DNA from 4 places in the Vibrio eleionomae genome. Region 2 is predicted to be linked to each of the others. Evidence: predicted binding sites of a transcription regulator. Region 2 holds the regulator's gene; each other region holds the start of a gene.
The links. The regulator CRP, encoded in region 2, controls carbon source genes, mostly activating them, when cyclic AMP is high. The targets are predictions, from matches to a motif close to TGTGANNNNNNTCACA.
Positions count from the first base shown of each region.

Region 1: the regulator CRP is predicted to act here: its motif matches at 768-783, upstream of cdd (cytidine deaminase).
Region 3: the regulator CRP is predicted to act here: its motif matches at 1,119-1,134, upstream of rppH (RNA pyrophosphohydrolase).
Region 4: the regulator CRP is predicted to act here: its motif matches at 968-983, upstream of mlc (sugar metabolism global transcriptional regulator Mlc).

Region 1 covers NZ_WEKT01000028.1:4,347-6,546, reverse strand. Annotated here, with positions in the region: gene F9817_RS14395 (LrgB family protein) at 1-596, shown strand, start outside; gene cdd (cytidine deaminase) at 839-1,729, shown strand; gene F9817_RS14385 (AEC family transporter) at 1,905-2,200, shown strand, end outside.
Region 2 covers NZ_WEKT01000004.1:102,575-104,774, forward strand. Annotated here, with positions in the region: gene F9817_RS03710 (DUF1338 domain-containing protein) at 1-763, shown strand, start outside; gene crp (cAMP-activated global transcriptional regulator CRP) at 845-1,477, opposite strand; gene F9817_RS03720 (phosphoribulokinase) at 1,719-2,200, opposite strand, start outside.
Region 3 covers NZ_WEKT01000033.1:43,316-45,515, forward strand. Annotated here, with positions in the region: gene ptsP (phosphoenolpyruvate--protein phosphotransferase) at 1-441, opposite strand, end outside; gene rppH (RNA pyrophosphohydrolase) at 451-969, opposite strand; gene mutH (DNA mismatch repair endonuclease MutH) at 1,566-2,200, shown strand, end outside.
Region 4 covers NZ_WEKT01000003.1:179,169-181,368, forward strand. Annotated here, with positions in the region: gene pyk (pyruvate kinase) at 1-779, opposite strand, end outside; gene mlc (sugar metabolism global transcriptional regulator Mlc) at 1,059-2,200, shown strand, end outside.

The DNA of each region.
Region 1 (2,200 bases), on a different contig from region 2:
TTGTCATTTTAATTGCTATTTTGATGCTACTCGGTGTTCCTTTTGATACCTACTACGCAGATAACATTTATATCAGTGATCTTTTAGCTCCTGCAGTGGTTGCTCTGGCTTTCCCATTGTATGAACAGTTACCGCAAATTAGGGCAAACTGGCGAATTATCATGTTGGCATGTACCGTTGGCAGCATTATGTCGATGATGACAGCGGGTATTATCGCTGTATTAATGGGAACCAATATTACGCTGATTGCATCTTTAATGGCGAAATCCATTACGACTCCTATCGCGATGGAAGTATCAAAAAATCTTGGCGGCGAACCTTCTATTGCTGCCATTGTCGTTGTGCTCGTAGGCTTATTCGGCGCCATTATGGGTTATCCAATATTTAAAATGTTAAATATTACTCACCCTATTGCTAAAGGGCTTACCATGGGATCAGTTTCCCACGCACTAGGTACTGCAACGTGTGCAGAACGTGAACCTAAAGATGCCGCATTTAGTTCATTAGCGTTGGTCATGTGTGGCGTAATTACCTCTATTCTTGCCCCCATCTTTTTTGGCATTATCGTTTGGTTACACCACTTCATAGTGAATTGACCCATCAACATACTGTATTGCACTTATCTAAAGCCGAGAAACCACCGTTCTCGGCTTTTTCGTATGCGAGCGAATGAATATAGATATAGTTCACAAGTTGCACACCTGTAATCGATAACATGTGTGATCGCACTCTATTTATGTAACAAATAAATTCAATTTCAATAAAATTGTGATTTAAATCACTTATAAAAATCCTCATTTTCCTACACTAATTCTCCATAAATAAACAAGGACAGCTTATGAAAGGCCGTATTGAAGAAGCACTAAAAACGTTACCTGAAGCCATTTCCGATTATCTTTCCCCTATCGTGCTTGCCGACGATTTTGATGCAACACTATCTGCCGAGCATTTTACCCAACTATTAACGTTGTCCGGTTATAGCGATGCTGAACTGCGTATCGCTCTGCTGCCATTGGCCGCCGCTTTTGCCTATGTACCTATTTCAAACTTTTATGTTGGCGCTATTGTACGCGGGTTAAGTGGTCGTATTTATTTTGGTGCCAATATGGAATTTTCAGGAGCCCAGCTTGGACAAACCATTCACGCTGAACAAGCCGGAATTAGCCATGCTTGGACCAAAGGAGAAGAAGGGATTAAAGATCTCACAGTCAACCACACGCCATGTGGTCACTGTCGCCAATTTATGAATGAGTTAACCACAGCTGATTCCCTGCAAATCCAACTGCCAGCACGTGATAGCCAATCGCTTCAACACTATTTGCCAGAGTCATTCGGACCAAAGGATTTAGGTATCGAATCTGCATTGATGGCCAAAATCGACAATGGGCAGCACTGTGATGTTGACGAAGCCATTGTTCAACACGCACTTTCCGCGCTTAATCGCAGCCATGCACCTTACACACATAACCTGAGTGGAGTGGCGTTACAAACGCGATCAGGACGTTATTACACCGGTGCTTACGCCGAAAATGCAGCGTTTAATCCCAGCCTGCCACCACTGCAAGTTGCTCTTGTCTTAGTGCGCATGGGAGGCGAAGAATTTACCGCTATCGAACATGCCGCTTTGGTTGAAATGGCGCAAGGCACGATTAGTCACCTTGCTTGTACTCAATCAACGTTAGAAGCCATCAATCCAGACATCGACCTTGCGTACCTTGCCTTAGATTAAACTCCCTCCCTTTTAGAAAGAGGCAGTCCTATGCCTCTTTCATTGCTAACCAATAAATCGAGCGAATTTGATGTAGGCACGTCGCTCGAGACACGTTAAGATAAGCGCAGTTCTCAATCTCATCTCAGTCAATCAGTTATACAAATACGTTGCTAAACGTTATCCAAGGAATGGTATGTTTTCCCAAGTTATTGCGATTTTGTTTCCCGTCATGGCACTTGCGGTGGTCGGTTATTTGTTAGCGGTTTGGTTTAAACCCGACTTTCGCCCTCTCAATAAGATGAATTTGGTGGCGTTCACGCCTGCATTGGTATTTTCATCATTACTGCATATGAAGCTTGATATGAGTCAGCTTCCCTTAATCGGTGCGTCGCTTATCGCGGTTCTACTCCCCGGCTTACTGATGATTCCAATTTGCCACTGGGGTAACTGGCAATACAAAACTTGGGCACCACTGCATATGTTTCGTAA
Region 2 (2,200 bases):
GGATTACACCACGCGCTTGTGTCCGTCGGCAGAAAAGGTTCACCACTTATTACAGGAAGACACGCCACTTATTAATGATCATATTGCTCTGAGAACGTTTAAAAGCAATCACTTAGGTATTGAAGCGCTGGCAAAAACGTTTATTGCATTGGGTTATGAGATGGGCGGTGAATATCATTTTCGGGAGAAAAAGCTCTATGCTCGGCACTACCAACATCCGGATCCAAGCTTACCGAAAGTGTTCATTAGTGAATTATTAGTGGAACAATTAACGTTGGAAGCCCAACAAATTATTGCGTCGCTATTGGAGCAAAGTGAAGAGTTAGATATAGCATCAGGGGCATTTTTGTATCGAGGGCGACCTTGGTCTATAACCATTGATGACTATAAGCAGCTAGCTTTAGAGAGTGAATATGCCAGTTGGCTCGCTGCGCATGGATATGGTGCTAATCATTTTACAGTGAGTGTGAACCAGCTAAACGCATTTGATGAGGTAAGCACTGTAAATGCATTCTTGCGTCAGCAAGGGTTTGCTATCAACCAATCTGGTGGTGATGTTAAAGGTTCACCAGAAGTGTGTTTAGAGCAATCCTCCACGCTTGCAGATACGGTGAATGTGGCATTTAGTGATGGCGTATTGTCGATTCCCGGTGGCTTTTATGAATTTGCTAAACGTTATCAGCAACCGGATGGTCAACTCTATCAAGGGTTCGTTGAAGCATCCGCCAATAAGATTTTTGAAAGTACTCATCGGCAACGCTGAGTCAGCTTTCTTGGATTACCCACTAAGAAAAAGCCACCTGCGAAAGGTGGCTTTACATATTCATATGCTTGTTAAAAAGAATTAACGTGTGCCGTATACCACGATAGTTTTACCGTGTGCGGAAATAAGGTTTTGTTCTTCAAGCATTTTAAGAATACGACCAACAGTTTCGCGAGAACAACCCACGATTTGACCGATTTCTTGACGAGTAATTTTAATTTGCATACCGTCTGGGTGAGTCATTGCATCTGGCTGTTTCGCTAGATTCAATAGTGTTTGTGCAATGCGGCCAGTTACGTCAAGGAATGCAAGATCACCAACTTTTTGGCTAGTAACTTGTAGACGACGTGCCATTTGCCCTGATAAACGCATTAGAATATCTGGGTTTACTTGGATTAACTGACGGAATTTCTTAAATGAAATTTCTGCCACTTCACATGGTGATTTAGCACGAACCCAGGCTGTACGCTCTTGACCTTCTTCGAAAAGACCAAGTTCGCCGATAAAATCACCCTGATTTAGATAGGAAAGAATCATCTCCTTACCTTCTTCATCTTTGATCAATACCGCAACAGAACCTTTGACGATGTAATACAACGTTTCTGCCTTTTCACCCGCGTGTATCAAAGTGCTCTTTGATGGGTATTTGTGAATATGACAGTGTGAAAGAAACCACTCTAATGTTGGGTCTGTTTGAGGTTTACCTAGAACCATAATATCTCACTTCCTCTGCAGGGTACGCTTGCCGCTATCCATAATTTAGCGAAGCCTTATTCAGGCTTACTAGAATAAGAAGAGTTTGGATTCACTGCAAGTTATCTTGTTTCCGTTAAAGAATAGTATCCTTTTTCACTTCGAATTTCTTGACTTTAATCGTGTCGTTTGGCCGAATTTTTGCGCAAAAACGTGCTTATGATCACGGTATGAAAAGTAAGCGAAATTCGTGTGTGATGAATCAACCAATTTTACCGCTTTCTATGAGTTGTTGCAGGATCGGTCTCACGATTAATTCCATTGCAAAACTCATTTTTCCCCCAGGAACAACAATGGTGTTATGCCGAGACATAAAGGATCCATCTATCATTGCTAGCAAGTAGGGAAAATCGACATTTTTTATCCCGCGAAGTCTGATTACGACAAAACTTTCATCTAAACTTGGAATGCCCTTCGCATTTAATGGGTTTGACGTATCTACTGTGGGTACTCGCTGAAAATTGATATGAGTACGAGAAAACTGCGGGGTAATATAATTTAAATAATCATCCATCGAGCGTACGATGGAATCCATCACTGCTTCTCGAGAATGCCCACGATCTCGGGTATCTCGAACGTACTTTTGAATCCACTCTAAGTTAACAATCGGTACCATACCGATCAGAAAATCAACATGTTGTGACACATTGACGTCACCATCGACGACACCACCGTGTAGTCCTT
Region 3 (2,200 bases), on a different contig from region 2:
AGCGGCTAATGTAACTAAGAAGGAAACTTCCATTTCACTAAACAAGCGTGGTTTCTTCTGTTGAACAACCAGAATACCAAGAACTTGTTTACGATGAATGATAGGAGTGCCAAGGAAGGAGTTGTAAACTTCTTCTCCAAGCTCTTTGAAATATTTAAAGTTGGGATGTTTTGAGGCTTCCGCGACATTTAAAGGTTCAGCTGAGCGTTTTACTAACCCAACCAAACCTTCATCGAAGCCTATATGAATCTTATCACCTTGGAACTTTAGGCCTTGCGTCGCCATTAATTCCAAACGTTGCTGCTCTTCATTAGCTAAGTACACAGTGCAACAGTCAGTGCCCATTGCGGCACATGTCTGCTTAACAAATGTATCTAAAGCTAGGTGGACATCTTCAACTTTAGAAACCTGTTCAACTATATCCCTTAGCTGAGAAAGCATGCTGTTAGATTACCCTCTTCGGAATTTACGTTTACCTTTCACCTTACGTTCTTTGAAAGGCATCGCTATCGATACAAACTCTTTCATGGCACGACGATACACATCGCGCTTAAAAGAGACGACTTGCCTTACTGGATACCAGTAACTTACCCAGCGCCAACCATCAAATTCAGGGGTTGAACCGCTCTGCATGTTGATTTTTGATTCATCACATTCAAGACGCAGTAAAAACCATTTCTGTTTTTGTCCAATACAGACAGGTTGCGAATCCCATCGAACAAGGCGTTTGGGCAATTTATATCGCAACCAATGACGACTTGTCGCTATGATCTTCACATCTTTTTTCGTTAGACCGACTTCTTCATAAAGCTCACGAAACATCGCTTGCTCGGGAGTCTCACCATCGTCAATCCCCCCTTGAGGAAATTGCCACGAGTGCTGTCCATATCGTTTCGCCCAGAATACCTGACCATGGTTGTTACATATCACGATACCAACATTAAGTCGGTAACCATCGCCATCTATCACTGGCAAACCTCTAATAAATTTTAATTACAGTGATTTTTCCACATATCCCCAGCCGGAGCAAACTAACTCGTAAATTTCCGGCAATATTTATGGGCGACATGGCAAAAACTCCACATTTTCGCAGCGATTATTACTTATCAACAACGCAATGAGACCTAGACCACATTTATTCACGTTTTCTGTGAATAAGTGTGTGAAGAAGCCTGTTTTTCGATTGAAAAAACACCAATACGAACAAAAAAGATCCTATTCCAATATATAGAATAAATATAAATAATCATTAATAAACATAAAGTTAAAACAAAAATAAGGCATGATATATGTGCTCTTTTTTGTAAAGATCATTTCAATACAAAAATCGAACAAAGATCCATCAATATGCGGGTTATCCACATTTATAAAAAAGGGGCACCACAACGCTAGCAAATTTCAACTATTTTCGTCCGACTAAACCCCTGTTTATTCATACATGGAAAGAGTAATTAACCACATAACAGTGCCTAAGTTGTGGATAAGTTTTTTATTTAGGATCCTATTCACACCAACCAGCAATCGTGTACGATCCTCTCTAGACATTGTTAAACATTAATGAACAGATGAAACCAGAACCACAATCCGAACAAGAACTGATGGAAAGAGCTCGTGCGATTGCAGGAAGCTCCTTTGAACAGTTAGCTGAAGAAGCACAAATGACTGTCCCAAACGATCTACGTCGCGATAAAGGATGGGTAGGACAACTACTTGAGTGGCATTTAGGCGCGACAGCTGGCAGTAAACCAACCCAAGATTTCGCCGATCTAGGGATCGAACTGAAAAGTATTCCGATCAGTTATCACGGAACACCACTAGAAACCACTTTCGTCTGTGTAGCCCCTCTCACAGGTATTCACGGTTTAACGTGGGAAACAAGTCATGTCCGTAATAAGTTATCACGAGTATTGTGGGTCCCCGTCGAAGGAGAAAGAGAAATTCCATTAAATCAACGTCGTGTCGGAATGCCGCTTATATGGAGTCCTTCAGAACAAGAAGAAGCTCAATTGAAAGCCGATTGGGAAGAACTGATGGAATTCATTGTTCTTGGTCAGTACGATAAAGTTACCGCTCGGCATGGTGAAGTACTGCAGCTACGCCCTAAAGCAGCAAATGGTCGGGTACTCACCGAAGCCTATGGCTCAAACGGCAAGCCGATTCGCACCCTACCACGTGGCTTTTATTTACGTACTCAGTTCAC
Region 4 (2,200 bases), on a different contig from region 2:
GGATCGCCGATTTCGACACCCAGATCGCCACGTGCGACCATAATGACATCGGAGGCGCGAATAATATCGTCAATATTGTCGTCGGTAGCCACCGTTTCTGCCCGTTCGACTTTTGCGACCATACGCGTAATTAGCCCAGCATCTCTCGCTAGACGGCGGGCATACTTCATATCTTCGCCGTTACGCGGAAATGACACAGCAAGGTAATCTACTTTGATTTCTGCTGCTAGTAAGATGTCGCGCTTATCTTTTTCTGTAAGCGCATCGGCGGATAGCCCACCGCCTTTTTTATTAATGCCTTTGTTATTGGAAAGAGGGCCGCCGACGGTGACTTGAGTAAAGACTTTGCTCTCCTCAACCGAGATGACTTGCAGTTGTACTCGGCCGTCGTCTAACAGCAAAATATCGTCACGGCGTACATCTTGTGGGAGTTTTTTATAATCTATACCAACAGCTTGTTGATTTCCGGTGCCAGGAAGCATTTCAGCATCTAAAATAAAACGGTCGCCTTCTTGTAGTAGAATACTTCCTTCAGCAAAGGTGGATACGCGAATTTTAGGTCCCTGTAAATCGCCTAGTATGGCAACGGTTCTGCCTAATGATGCGGCGATTTCCCGAACTTTTTGTGCACGTAATTTATGATCGTCAGCACTGCCGTGAGAAAAGTTCATGCGTACGACATTCACTCCCGCGCGAATAATGGATTCCAATACACCGCTCTTATCGGTTGATGGGCCTAGCGTTGTCACTATTTTGGTTCTTCTTTGAATGGATGACATACCGTTTCTCCTGCACTTAACTCAGAGGCATAATATTGATGTAGTCCTTAGCTAAAGTTTGGAAGTGATTGAAAAATTTACCAGTATCAGAGCGAAAATTTATGGCGTAAATTCCCATTTATTTTTGTGTCGGTATACGATTTATTACGCTAACTATTTGACTAAACGCGCAAACTTCTATTTCTATACGTGATGGTTGTCACGTGGAGCTATCAAATCGCTTCACAATTAGTTTGCAAAGTAAAAAAATTAGCGTGTTGTTTTTTTCTGGAGTGTGTCATGTACATGGCCCAACCCGGTCACATTGATCATATTAAGCAGATCAATGCTGGTCGAGTGTATAAACTCATAGACCAAAAGGGTCCTATTTCTCGTATTGATTTATCAAAAACGAGTGAGCTTGCTCCCGCGAGTATTACTAAAATTACTCGCGAGCTTATTGATGCCCATTTAGTGCATGAGACCACTGTTCAAGAAGCGATTTCTCGAGGCCGGCCAGCCATTGGTTTGCAAACGAATAACGAGGGATGGCAATTCTTATCTCTGCGTTTAGGCCTTGGTTATTTAGTGTTAGCCCTGCATGAGTTGGGGGGCGAAGTGCTGGTGGATAATAAAATAGATATCCACGAAATTGATCAAGATGATCTTTTAGAACGGCTGCTATTTGAAATCAAAGACTTTTTCCAAACGTATTCGACCATGGTTGATCGCGTTACCAGCATTGCTATCACTTTGCCCGGGCGAGTTAATTCAGAGCAGGGGATTGTGCTCACAATGCCCCATTATCATGTGAAGAATTTGCCTCTTGGTGAGGAAATCTATCGCGCAACTGGTTTACCTGTTTTTCTAGCGAATGATACTCGTGCGTGGGCGTTGGCTGAAAAGTTATTTGGTCATGCGCAAGATGTTGAAAATTCAGTTTTAATTTCTATTAACCATGGAGTCGAAGCTGGGATTATTCTTGATGGTCGGGTGCTACAAGGTCGCCATGGTAATATTGGTGATCTTAGCCATGTACAAACTCAAGCTCATGGTGGTGTGTGTGAATGTGGTAATGTGGGGTGTTTGCAAACGGTCGCCAGTGCAGAGGCTATTTGTGCGGAAGCGTTACGGCGTTTAAATGACGGCGAATCCTCTTCACTTAACCCTAGTCATGCGATGTCGATTGATGCGATCGCATTAGCAGCAGCCGATGGCGATCCGCTATCATGTGAATTGATTGAAAAGCTTGGTCATGATCTTGGTGCTGCGATCTCGATCATTGTTAATTTGTTCAATCCTGAAAAAGTGCTGATTGGTGGTGCAATCAACTTAGCAAAAAACGTCCTTTACCCTGCTATGCAACAATGTATTCGTGAACAGAGCTATCCTGATTATCAACAAGAGCTACACTTGATAGAGTCTCGTTTCTATAAGCAAGC